One region of the Pseudomonas sp. Marseille-Q8238 genome, then DNA from elsewhere that is predicted to be linked to it. Evidence: predicted binding sites of a transcription regulator. Region 1 holds the regulator's gene; the other holds the start of a gene.
What was found. Region 1 encodes FliA, which starts transcription of late flagellar genes. Its sites were predicted from a motif close to CTAAAGTTTNNNNNNNNNNNGCCGNTAA; they were not measured.

Region 1 (6,090 bases):
GGCAAACCAGTGATCCTGCTGGTGGCCGGTCCGGTCCGGGCGATGCTCTCGCGCTTTGCGCGGCTCGCTGTACCGTCCATGCATGTTCTGGCCTACCAGGAAATACCGGATAACAAGCAGGTCACCATCGTCGCCACGGTGGGACAGAACTGAGGGCTCTAAGCCATGCAAGTCAAACGTTTCTTCGCCGCCGATATGCGTCAGGCCATGAAGCTGGTACGCGATGAGCTGGGCGCCGATGCCGCGATCATCGGTAATCGCCGCGTGGCCGGTGGTGTGGAATTGACTGCTGCACTGGATTATCAGATGCCTGTGGAACCGGTGCGTCAGCCGAATGCCGCGTTGGAAGCAGAGCTGCGCAAGACCCAGGCAAAGATTGCCAACGCCGAGGCCGATCTGGCCAGCCGCCTGATTGCCGATGAGCGCAAGGACCGCCAGTTGTTTGCCAATGAGTCCGTAGTGGCCCCCGAACTGCCTGCTTCGCTGGTCAAGCCGCAGCGTCCGGTTGCTCCGCCGACTCCTGCTGCCGTGAGCGCAGCGCCTGTCGATCAACGTGCGCTGGATGCCATGCGCTCCGAACTGCACGGTCTGCGTGAGCTGATCGAGGTGCAACTCGGCTCCATTGCCTGGGGGCAGATGCAGAATAAACGCCCGCAGCAGGCCAACCTGTGGCGCCGCCTGCAACGCATGGGGTTGCCAGCCGAGCTGTCTCGGACATTGCTGGAGCGCGTTGGCAAGGAAAGTGATCCACGCCAAGCCTGGCGCATGCTGTTGGCGCACCTGGCGCATACGATCAAGACGCCCAAGGAAGAGCCTCTGGAGGAGGGCGGTGTTATCGCTCTGGTGGGCCCGGCCGGCATGGGCAAGACCACCACGCTGGCCAAGCTGGCCGCTCGCTATGTACTCAAATATGGCCCGCAGAGCATCGCGCTGGTCAGCATGGACAGCTTCCGCATCGGTGCTCAGGAACAGTTGAAAACCCTCGGCCGCATTCTCGATGTCTCGGTGACGCAGATCGATCCGGGCCAGTCGCTGGTTCAAGCGTTGGCGCCGCTGGCACGCAAGCGCGTCGTGTTGATCGACACGGCAGGTTTGCCGGCTAACGACCCGGCACTGCGTATGCAGCTGGAAAGCCTTGCCGGACGAGGCGTCAAGGCCAAGAATTACCTGGTATTGGCCGCTACCAGCCAGAGCCAGGTGCTCAAGGCGGCCTATCATAGTTACAAGCGTTGCGGCCTTTCCGGCTGCATTATCAGCAAGCTCGACGAAGCAACCAGTCTGGGTGAAGTTTTAGGGCTGGCTATCAGCCAGCATCTACCGGTAGCCTATCTCACTGATGGGCCAAAAATTCCGGATGACCTGCAGGTTCCACGCAGCCACCAATTGGTTAGCCGGGCAGTGAGTTTGCAGGCGCCGGAAGATCCGAGCGAGGAAGCCATGGCGGACGTATTCGCCGGTCTCTATCAGAACCCCACTCGGCATGCGAGCTAGTGGGTGGTAGGGTCCAAGGTATTCCAGTGTTGAGGAAGGGTCGGGAGATTTTCCGGCCAGCCCAATCCAGGCAAGACAAGGTGTATAGAAACCATGGGTAGTAGGCATCCCGTACAGGTGATCGCAGTGACCGGCGGCAAGGGTGGCGTCGGCAAGACCAATGTGTCGGTGAATCTTTCACTGGCACTGGCCGACCTTGGTCGACGGGTCATGCTGATGGATGCCGACCTCGGCCTTGCCAACGTCGACGTACTGCTCGGCCTGACCGCCAAGCGCACCCTGGCGGATGTGATTTCCGGTGAGTGCGATCTCAAGGATGTGCTCATTCAGGGCCCCGGCGGCATTCGTATCGTGCCCGCCGCCTCGGGCACACAGAGCATGGTGCAACTGACGCCCATGCAGCATGCCGGCCTGATCCAGGCGTTCAGCGATATCAGTGACAACCTTGATGTCCTGGTAGTCGATACCGCAGCGGGTATCGGCGATGGTGTTGTCAGCTTCGTGCGCGCCGCTCAGGAAGTGATCGTGGTGGTCTGTGATGAGCCGACGTCGATTACGGATGCCTACGCCCTGATCAAACTGCTCAACCGGGATTACGGCATGAGCCGTTTCCGTGTGCTGGCCAACATGGCCCACAGCCCTCAGGAAGGCCGCAACCTGTTTGCTAAGCTGACCAAGGTAACCGACCGTTTTCTCGATGTGGCCCTGCAGTATGTTGGAGCTGTGCCCTATGACGAATCAGTCCGCAAGGCCGTGCAGAAACAGCGCGCGGTATACGAAGCCTTCCCGCGCTCGAAGTGCGCACTGGCGTTCAAGGCGATAGCCCAGAAAGTCGACACGTGGCCGTTGCCGGCCAATCCGCGTGGCCATCTGGAGTTTTTCGTCGAGCGCCTCGTGCAGCAACCGGTTGCGGGCTCGGCCGTATGACAGCAGCCAATGGACTTCTTATGTACAGCAAGGCCCGGGAGCAAGACTCTCAGCATCAACTGGTCGAGCGCTATGCACCGCTGGTCAAGCGCATCGCCTATCACCTGCTGGCACGCCTGCCGGCCAGTGTTCAGGTTGATGACCTGACGCAGGCCGGAATGATCGGCCTGCTCGAAGCCTCGAAGAAATACGATGGCAGCAAGGGTGCCAGTTTTGAAACCTACGCCGGTATCCGCATTCGTGGTGCGATGCTCGATGAGGTGCGCAAGGGCGATTGGGCACCACGTTCGGTACACCGCAATACTCGAATGGTCAGCGATGCCATCCGGGTAATTGAGGCCCGAACCGGCCGAGATGCTAAAGATCAAGAAGTTGCAGCCGAACTCCAATTGAGTCTCGAGGATTACTACGGCATTCTTGGCGACACTTTGGGCAGCCGTTTGTTCAGTTTCGACGACCTCATGCAGGACGGTGAACATGGCGGCGGACTGCATGAAGATACCGGTAGCACCCAGACAGAACCTCTGCACGAACTGGAAGATGAGCGTTTCCAGGCGGCGTTGGCCGATGCCATCTCCAACCTGCCTGAGCGTGAACGTCTGGTTTTGGCGTTGTATTACGACGAAGAACTGAATCTCAAGGAAATCGGTGAGGTCCTGGGCGTCAGTGAGTCGCGTGTCAGCCAGCTGCACAGTCAGTGCGCGGCTCGCTTGCGCGCTCGTCTGGGAGAGTGGCGCGCACGCTGACGAATTACCGGTTTCATGATTGCGACGTTGCCGGGAGCCGGTAATGTTTAGGACTGTACGGAGGTCGACTTGGACAAGAATATGAAAATCCTCATCGTTGACGACTTTTCGACGATGCGACGGATCATCAAGAACCTCTTGCGCGATTTGGGTTTCACCAATACCGCCGAGGCTGACGATGGCACTACAGCATTGCCGATGCTGCATAGCGGCAGCTTCGATTTTCTCGTAACCGACTGGAACATGCCCGGGATGACCGGGATCGACCTGTTGCGTGCCGTGCGCGCCGATGAGCGACTCAAGACCTTGCCTGTACTCATGGTGACTGCTGAAGCCAAGCGCGATCAGATCATCGAGGCTGCTCAGGCCGGGGTGAATGGCTATGTGGTCAAGCCGTTCACGGCCCAGGTTCTGAAAGAGAAGATCGAAAAAATCTTCGAGCGGGTTAATGGCTGATGTCCGCCACGAGGGCGCTATGGCACACGATGAATCCTCTCAGGACGATCTCGAATCGGTTCTGAAAACCCATGCACGGCAGCTCGTGGATAGCCTGGAAAAAGGCAATTTCGGTGAGGCTGTACAAGTCATCTACGAGCTGAATCAGACGCGTGACCGCGGCCTGTATCAGGAGGTGGGTAAGCTCACCCGCGAGCTGCACAATGCCATTGTCAATTTTCAGATTGACCCGCGCATGCCGCACGCCAGCGAAATTTCGCAGATCACGGATGCTACCGAGCGCTTGTCCTATGTCGTGCAGATGACCGAGAAAGCGGCCAATCGCACGATGGATCTGGTGGAGCAAAGCGCTCCCCTGGTCAATGACCTGGGAAGTGAGGCGCAGGCATTGAGTGCCGACTGGGGGCGCTTCATGCGCCGTGAGTTGAGCGCGGATGCCTTCCGCGAACTGGCCAAGCGCATCGAACTGTTCCTTGCCCATAGCGAACGTGACAGCCAGAAGCTGTCCTCGCATCTGAATGACATTCTTTTGGCGCAGGACTACCAGGACCTCACGGGGCAGGTGATCAAGCGGGTTACGCAATTGGTCACCGAGGTGGAGAGCAACCTGCTCAAACTGGTGTTGATGGCCAGTCATGTGGACCGGTTTGCCGGCATCGAGCATGACCATCACGCATTGCGCACCGAGCAAGCACAACAAAAAGAACCTTCCAGGGGTGAAGGTCCGCAGATTCATGCCGATAAGCGTGAGGACGTCGCATCCAATCAGGATGATGTCGACGATCTGTTGTCCAGTCTTGGATTTTAGGGCTCTAACAGAGCCTTTGGAGCGCAATCGATGAGCTTCGACGCCGATGAGGAGATTCTCCAGGACTTCCTGGTAGAGGCCGGCGAAATTCTTGAGTTACTGTCCGAGCAACTGGTCGAGCTGGAAAGCCGCCCGGATGACATGGATTTGCTCAACGCGATCTTCCGTGGTTTCCACACGGTCAAAGGTGGTGCCGGCTTCCTGCAGCTGAATGAGCTGGTGGAGTGCTGCCATATCGCGGAAAACGTCTTCGACATTCTGCGCAAAGGCGAGCGGCGAGTAACCGCCGAACTGATGGACGTGGTGCTGCAAGCGCTGGATGCCGTCAACGGCATGTTCAGCGAAGTGCGCGAGCGAGTAGAGCCCACGCCTGCATCGCCTGAGCTGCTGGCCGCCCTGGCGCGTCTGGCAGACCCTTCCTATGTCGATACCGAACCTGCAGCAGAGCCAGAACCAGAGTCGGCAGCGCAGGAAGAAGCCGCTACAGGTGATATCACCGACAGTGAGTTCGAGCAGTTGCTCGACGCTATCAGCGAGCCAGCAGATAAGCCGAGCACCGCGGCTGTGCCAGCCTCGGGTGATGAAATCACCGATGACGAATTCGAGGCGCTGCTCGATCAACTGCATGGCAAGGGCAAGTTCGTCGAGCCAAAGGAAGCGCCGCCGGCGACACCCGCAGCCCCTCAATCGCCTGCCGCTTCAGGTGATGAAATCACCGATGACGAGTTCGAGGCGCTGCTCGACCAATTGCATGGCAAGGGTAAGTTCGCCGAACCGGCAGCGGAGGTACCGCAAGCCGCCGCGCCAGCCGCTGCCAATGGCGATACGATTACCGACGATGAGTTCGAAGCGCTGCTCGACCAGATGCATGGCAAGGGCAAGTTCAACGAAGAAGCCATCAAGGTTGAGCCGCCAGTTCTGGCCAAGCCCGAGCCGGCTGCCAGCAAACCCGCAGCCAAACCGGCCGCTAAGCCTGCTGCAAAACCTGTAGCCAAACCAGAACCTGTCAAGGCCGCCGCCCCAGCCGCCGACAAGGCCCCAGCAGCTGCCAGTGAAGCGGAAACCACGGTACGTGTGGACACCGCTCGCCTGGACGAGATCATGAATATGGTCGGTGAGCTGGTGCTGGTGCGCAATCGACTGGTACGGCTTGGCCTCAACAGTGGCGACGAAGCCATGGCCAAGGCGGTGTCCAACCTCGACGTGGTGACTGCAGACCTGCAGACCTCGGTGATGAAGACCCGCATGCAGCCGATCAAGAAGGTCTTCGGCCGCTTCCCTCGGCTGGTCCGCGATCTGGCGCGCAACCTGAAGAAAGAGATCAACCTTGAGCTGGTGGGCGAGGAGACCGATCTCGACAAGAACCTTGTCGAGGCCCTCGCCGATCCGTTGGTGCACCTGGTGCGCAATGCGGTTGACCACGGTATCGAAACCCCTGAGGAGCGCGAAGCCTCCGGCAAGTCTCGTGGTGGTCGCGTGATCCTGTCGGCCGAGCAGGAAGGTGATCACATCCTGTTGTCGATTTCCGATGACGGCAAAGGGATGGACGCCGACGTGCTGCGTGCCAAGGCAGTGGAGAAAGGGCTGCTGGACAAGGATGCGGCTGATCGGCTGAACGAGTTCGAATGTTACAACCTGATCTTCGCCCCAGGATTCTCCACC
Region 2 (6,090 bases), 260 kb from region 1:
TGCGGCACATCGCTATGCAGTGTGTGATCGCCAATGCTGATGCGCTGGCGCAAGCCGTTTTCCTGGGTGATACGGATCATGTCGGTCTCCGGAATGGGGTGAGCCAGTCCTGACTCTAGCGCAGGAACACGCTTCCCATAAGGTGTCCGTCAAACCAGTGCCGAGAGGCGCACGTCCGCGCCAAGCACGCGCAGTAGCCGGCCATCCGTTCCGTAGACCGGGGCGGACACCGTAAAACAGAACGCATCGGTGGCCGATGAGCGGTAGACCTGGGTGATATGGCTGCGCAGGTTGTCCGCCACGGCGCGAAACCATGGACGCTGGCCCCAATTGCGTCCCCGGCAGGACTGCCCCGTCTGGTGGGGGACATCTTCGGCGAAGATGTTCTCCGAGACTTGTACGCCCTGATTGTCGACCAGGTAGAACAGCTCGAAACGGGCATCGCGGCGCAGGGTGTCGTTGAGCAGGCGTTCCGCTGTTGCCACATCGCCAGTGAGCTGGTGATGACCAGCCAATTGCTCGACGCTGGCTTGCACGGCACGGTGCAGCTCCAGGCGAAAGTCGCCGAGCCCCTGCAGCAGACGATCACCGTCTTCGCGCACGGCCTGGCTATGGCGCAGAACCTGGCCAGCCTTGCCCAGCAGGTCGCCGGCGACCTGGGCAATCTGCTGCACGTCGCCGTTGATCGAGCGCACAGCCTGGCCGATCTGTTCGGTGCCAATGGCGATATGCCCGACTCGTTCGTCCAGGCGATCCATGGCCTGGCGGGTGCTGTCCAGCCCGTTGCCAACCTGCAGCATGCCCTGGCGGCCATCATCGACAGCCCGGTGCATACGTTCACCGGCACCACTCAACTGCAGCATGCCATCGTGAAAACGTTCGATGATGGCGCTGACCTGTCCGGTGGCTTCGGTGGTGTGGCCGGCCAGGCGACGGACCTCTTCGGCAACGACCGCAAACCCCCGGCCATGCTCGCCAGCACGGGCTGCTTCGATGGCTGCATTGAGGGCCAAAAGATTGGTTTGCTGGGAAATACTGGCGATCACGCCAATGACCTTGCTGACTTCATCCAACTGGGTGGTGAGGTTGCCGATGACGCTGCTCAACTCGCTTTCACAGATACCAATGGCGTCGACCTGGCGCAGCACGTTCTGGCCGCTCTGCTGGCAGGCCCGCAGGGTTGTGGAAACCTCCCCGGACAGCCGCGCCACCTCGGCGGCACCGGGCACAAGCTCGGCTTCCAGGGTGGTGGTGACCTGCTCGCTGGCGCTGGCAATCAGCTCTGATGATTGAGCCAGCGCCTGGCCACTCTCCTGATTGGCACTAGCGATGGAGGCCAGCTGCGGCGCATGGGCGGCGATGCCGACGGCGGCGCCCAGGCTGGCACGGATACGCTGGTGCAAGCCATCGGTGAAGCGATTGAGGCGGCCCGTCCAGGCCTGGCCCTGAGGCAGGCGGGTGGTCAGGTCATGCTGATCGAACAATGCGCTGAGGGCTTCTTCGTCCTTGTTACGTTGCGTGGGTTTTCGCAGTAACTGCAACATGGGTGTCTCCCTGGATTCTTGTCAGGGAGTACTGCAAGCAAGGTGCCATCATCAAAGCAAGGCAGGCATGGGATGCCATGCCGTCAACGTCCTGTTTGACTGCACTGGCCTGGTGCATTGCCCGCTTTATGGGCTGTTATGGTGCCAGGCATCTGGCCCTATTCGTAAACCCTAAGCAGACCTTATGGGTGATACCAGAGTTCTTTGCGGGCAAAGGGTGTCAGTGGCGGCAGGTCGGGGTTTTCCAGCTCGATCACATGGCGCCTGCCGAGCTGGGCCTGGCGTATCGCCTGGCCGTGATGGGACTCGAATAAACGATCAAAACTACCGTCCCGGATCATGGTTTCCAGGCCTCGTTCAATGTCCGCGGCGAGATCGGTTCGTTCGCGCGAGGTGAAGAAGTAGAAGGCCGAGGGGTAGTGCAGGGCGATATGTTCATCGACGGCGAGGTCCAGGCCCTGCGCCTTAGCCACGGTCTGTTCATTCCAGGCGACCACTACCTCGCGTGGGAAAACGTCAAAGCGTTTGGCATCAAGCATGCGAAACAGGCTGTCGTAGCTCTGGCTGGTGACGACCTGCAGGCCATTGCTGCGCAAGATGGCAGTGTCAGGCCAGTCACCTCTCTGGCCGATTTGCAGCGGCTTGAGATCGGCCAGGGTGCGCACGTCCTTCAACCTGTCACGCTCGCTCTGGCGAACGAGTGCTACACGCCAGCCGATCAGACCTTTGTAGATGGGCAGGCGAACAGGGAGAAGGGCTTGTTCCCGCTCACGGGTAGTCATGCACCACATCACGTGTATGGTGCCGTCGTTATGTTCGAGCGACTGCTGCGCGCGGCTTTGCGGCATATCGCGCATCGAGGGTTGCAGGGTATGCCCGGCCCCACTTTTGATCAGGGCCTCGCGCAGGAGCTCGACGACATAGGCTTCAGGGTCGGTGCCACTGGAATGCAAGGGATAGACCAGTGATTCTCCCGCCGACAAGAGCGGAAGGCAGAGCAGGGCGAGCAGCGCAGGTAAGCGTAGGGACAGCATGGTCAGCATTCCGTTGCTATCGATGAAAGCCAATGATGGCCTTTCAAGGGCGTGCTGGCTAGTGAACCTGCGCAGGCGATTACCGGTCTACCCTTGCCATAACGATCAAGGAGATTGTCACGTGCGTATCCAACGCCATCTGCTGGCCGTGACATTTGGATTGCTTGCCATGGACGGATTCGCTCGCGAGTACCGTTACAGTGATGCCCACTTGCACTACGTCGATTTCTTTCAGGAAAGCGAAGGCATGACCAGCTTGGTCGAGGCCATGGCCGCGGGTGCGATTGACCACGTGATGATTTCCGGCATTCCTGTGGCGAAGAAGTGGCACGAAGATGAGCCCAAGCGCCCACGTTATTACGCTGGAGATGATGCCGGTGCCTACTGGTATAGCGCCACGGATGTCTTCGTCGCGGCTGCGGTGAAGCAGTTGCCGGCAGTGCAGCGCGAGCGCTTGCATCCGTTCCTTTCAGGCTTCAATCCAACCGACAAGAATGCCGATGCGCATATCCGGCGCATGCTCGAGCTGGACCCTGGGTTATGGCAGGGAATCGGTGAGGTTTTCACCCGGCATGATGACCTGACAGCATTGATTTACGGCGATACTCCGCGCGCCAATAATGAGGCGATGACGCGGGTGTATCACCTGGCTGCCGAATACGATCTACCGGTCATGCTGCATTCCAATATCACCTCCAAGCGCGAGCGTAACCCCTTGTATCTGGCAGAGATCGAGGAGCCTCTGCGCAATCATCCCCATGTCCGGTTCATCTGGGCCCATGGTGGAACCAGCCTGGAAATCCACCGCCATCAGGAGAAGCTGGATTTCCTGTTGCCGACACTCACGCGAATGCTCGAGGCGTATCCGAATCTCTATATCGACCTGTCATGGAGCATGTTGCAACCGTATCTCCTGGACGAGAAAGGTCGGCCAGACCCGGCCTGGGTCGAACTGGTCAAGCGCTACCCTGCGCGCTTCATGCTGGGCTCTGACGTGGTGGGGCGGTTCGAGGGATTGGGTGATTATCTGAATGCCTTCGATCCGTTCCTCGATGCCCTGCCGGAGAAGGTGGCGCAGCAGGTGGCGCGAGACAATTTCATCGCGGTTCTGCCACGCAAGCGCCAGGCTCAGTTGAGCGACTAGTTGTCATCAACCTGTCATGCCGGTGTCATAGCCTCGCGCCATCCCAATCAAGGAGCGCGTGATGAAAGCATTCAGCTTGAGCGCACTGATGCTGAGCCTGGTTTCCAGTCTGGCTCTAGCGGATGTGCATGTCGATGGACCCATCGAGTACGGTGTATTCGCTACGCCATTCAAAGACCCACAGCCGGGTGAGCGCGTGTTGACCCGGAGCAACCAAACGATTGACCAGACCACCGAGGTGCCTGCTCGGCTGGGTACAAAATTCGGCGTGCGTTATCGCCTGACGGGCAAGCGTGAAAGCGAAGCTCCGTTGACCTTGCTGTACTTGACTCCAGGGCTGGTTGCGGCGGATGGTCGCCGTCAGGACAAGATCGAATTGGTGCAGAAACTGGTGCTTGGGGCCGAGCGCGATGTCATGGCATTCGAGTTCAGTGACCCAAGTGAAGTGGTGCCAGGGGAGTGGTTATTCATGGTGTTCCAAGGCGATCGTAAACTGCTGGAACAGCGTTTCACCGTGCGCTGAACTTGAGCGTCAACACAAAGGAACCTGGTCCTGTGGCCAGGTTTTTTTGTGTCTGCCCCTAAAGCGATTAGCGAAGGCGTCGATAGGTTGAAATATGGACTAGCCTGTATTGCTGAGGCGGCCTACTCAACTGTATGCCTGATTCCAGGGAAGGAGTTTCACCATGCTGTTACGGAACATGAAGATTGCCTTTCGCGCCACGCTTGGTTTTGCCTTCCTGGCATTGCTGGTGCTGATCATGGGCAGCTTCTCGCTGCTGCAGATGAGCCGCATGCACGACCAGTCGATCGAGATCAATGACAACTGGCTGCCGAGCATCATGGCCTTGAACCATGTCAGCGAAGACATCTTGCGTATCCGTGCTTACACCTTGCGCCTACTGGTCGGTCGTGAGGCTGCGACGTTGCGCCATAACGAGCAGCGCCTGGGTGAAATCAAGGCTGACCTGACTGGTGCATTGGCGCGCTACGAGGCCCTGATGTCCACTGAGCAGGAGCGCGAGGCTTATCAGCGCTTCGATGCCGCCAAGCAGCGCTACATGGTCGAGCAAGAGCGCATCATGAGTTATTCGAGCAAGGACATGCTGGATGAGGCGCTTGCCATTGCCGGCGGCGAACTTAACCAGCATGCCGATGCGATGTTCAAGGCATTGTCCGAACTGACTGAAATGAATCGCCTGGGCTCGACCGAGGCGGCTGAAAACAGCGAACGGGTTTTCGATAATGCCTGGGAGTTGGTAATCGGCATGATGGTCGCTGCCGCATTACTGACCATCGCCTTGGCTATCCTGCTGACACGGAGCATTGTCCAGCCTCTGCGTCAGGCTGTTAGCGTTGCCCAGGTCATCGCGTCAGGCGACCTCAGCAACACCGTTCATGCCGAAGGCAAGGATGAGCCGGCTCAGTTGCTGGAAGCCCTGGGTGCCATGCAGCGCAGCTTGCGTGAAACCATCCAGCACATTGCAGACTCCTCAAGTCAGCTGGCTTCGGCCTCTGAAGAACTTCATGCCGTAACCGAAGATTCAACCCGCGGATTGCATCAGCAGAGCAATGAAATCGAGCAGGCTGCGACGGCAGTCAACGAGATGACCGCTGCCGTCGAGGAGGTCGCCCGCAACGCCGTGAGCACCTCGGAGGCCTCGCGGGAGACAGATCGTACGGCGCAACATGGACGTGAACAGGTGCGCCTGACGGTGGACTCGATCGAAAATCTGGCCAGCGATGTGACAACGACGTCTGCCGATGTCGAGCAGTTGGCCGGTCAGGTGCGTGATATCAGCCAGGTTCTGGATGTCATTCGCTCGATTGCCGAGCAGACCAATTTGCTCGCATTGAATGCGGCTATCGAGGCTGCCCGGGCTGGCGATGCCGGTCGCGGGTTTGCTGTGGTTGCCGATGAGGTACGAGCGTTGGCGCACCGTACTCAGCAGTCGACCCAGGAGATCGAGCAAATGATCGGTGGTATTCAGCAGGGCACTGAAAAAGCCGTCACGGCCATGCAGGTCAGTAATACGCGTGCCAGTTCGACACTTGAGGTGGCGCAGGCGGCGGGGCTGGCACTTGAAGAGATTACCCAGGCCATTGCCGCGATCAACGAGCGAAATCTGGTCATTGCCAGTGCTTCCGAAGAGCAGGCGCAGGTGGCGCGTGAGGTGGATCGCAACTTGGTCAATATTCGTGACCTGTCCTTGCAGACCTCAGCGGGCGCCAACCAGACCAGTGCAGCCAGCCAGGAACTGTCACGTCTGGCCATCAACCTCAATACGCTGGTCGCCCGTTTCCGTATTTGATACATGCCACAAACAAAAACGGCGCCCTAGGGCGCCGTTTTTGTTCTAGCTGAGCG

Region 2: a site for FliA is predicted at 4,304-4,331, ahead of ACWPW0_RS12090 (methyl-accepting chemotaxis protein). Genes of this name have one in related genera too.

Annotation. Positions count from the first base shown of each region.
Region 1 is NZ_CBCOPI010000001.1:2,347,942-2,354,031, forward strand. It holds gene flhA (flagellar biosynthesis protein FlhA) at 1-153, shown strand, start outside; gene flhF (flagellar biosynthesis protein FlhF) at 166-1,491, shown strand; gene fleN (flagellar synthesis regulator FleN) at 1,576-2,418, shown strand; gene fliA (RNA polymerase sigma factor FliA) at 2,415-3,164, shown strand; gene ACWPW0_RS10895 (chemotaxis response regulator CheY) at 3,246-3,620, shown strand; gene ACWPW0_RS10900 (protein phosphatase CheZ) at 3,640-4,428, shown strand; gene ACWPW0_RS10905 (chemotaxis protein CheA) at 4,459-6,090, shown strand, end outside.
Region 2 is NZ_CBCOPI010000001.1:2,607,921-2,614,010, reverse strand. It holds partial or broken gene ACWPW0_RS12115 (OsmC family protein) at 1-80, opposite strand, end outside; partial or broken gene ACWPW0_RS12110 (methyl-accepting chemotaxis protein) at 150-1,037, opposite strand; gene ACWPW0_RS12105 (substrate-binding periplasmic protein) at 1,727-2,587, opposite strand; gene ACWPW0_RS12100 (amidohydrolase family protein) at 2,748-3,722, shown strand; gene ACWPW0_RS12095 (DUF3859 domain-containing protein) at 3,784-4,245, shown strand; gene ACWPW0_RS12090 (methyl-accepting chemotaxis protein) at 4,409-6,034, shown strand.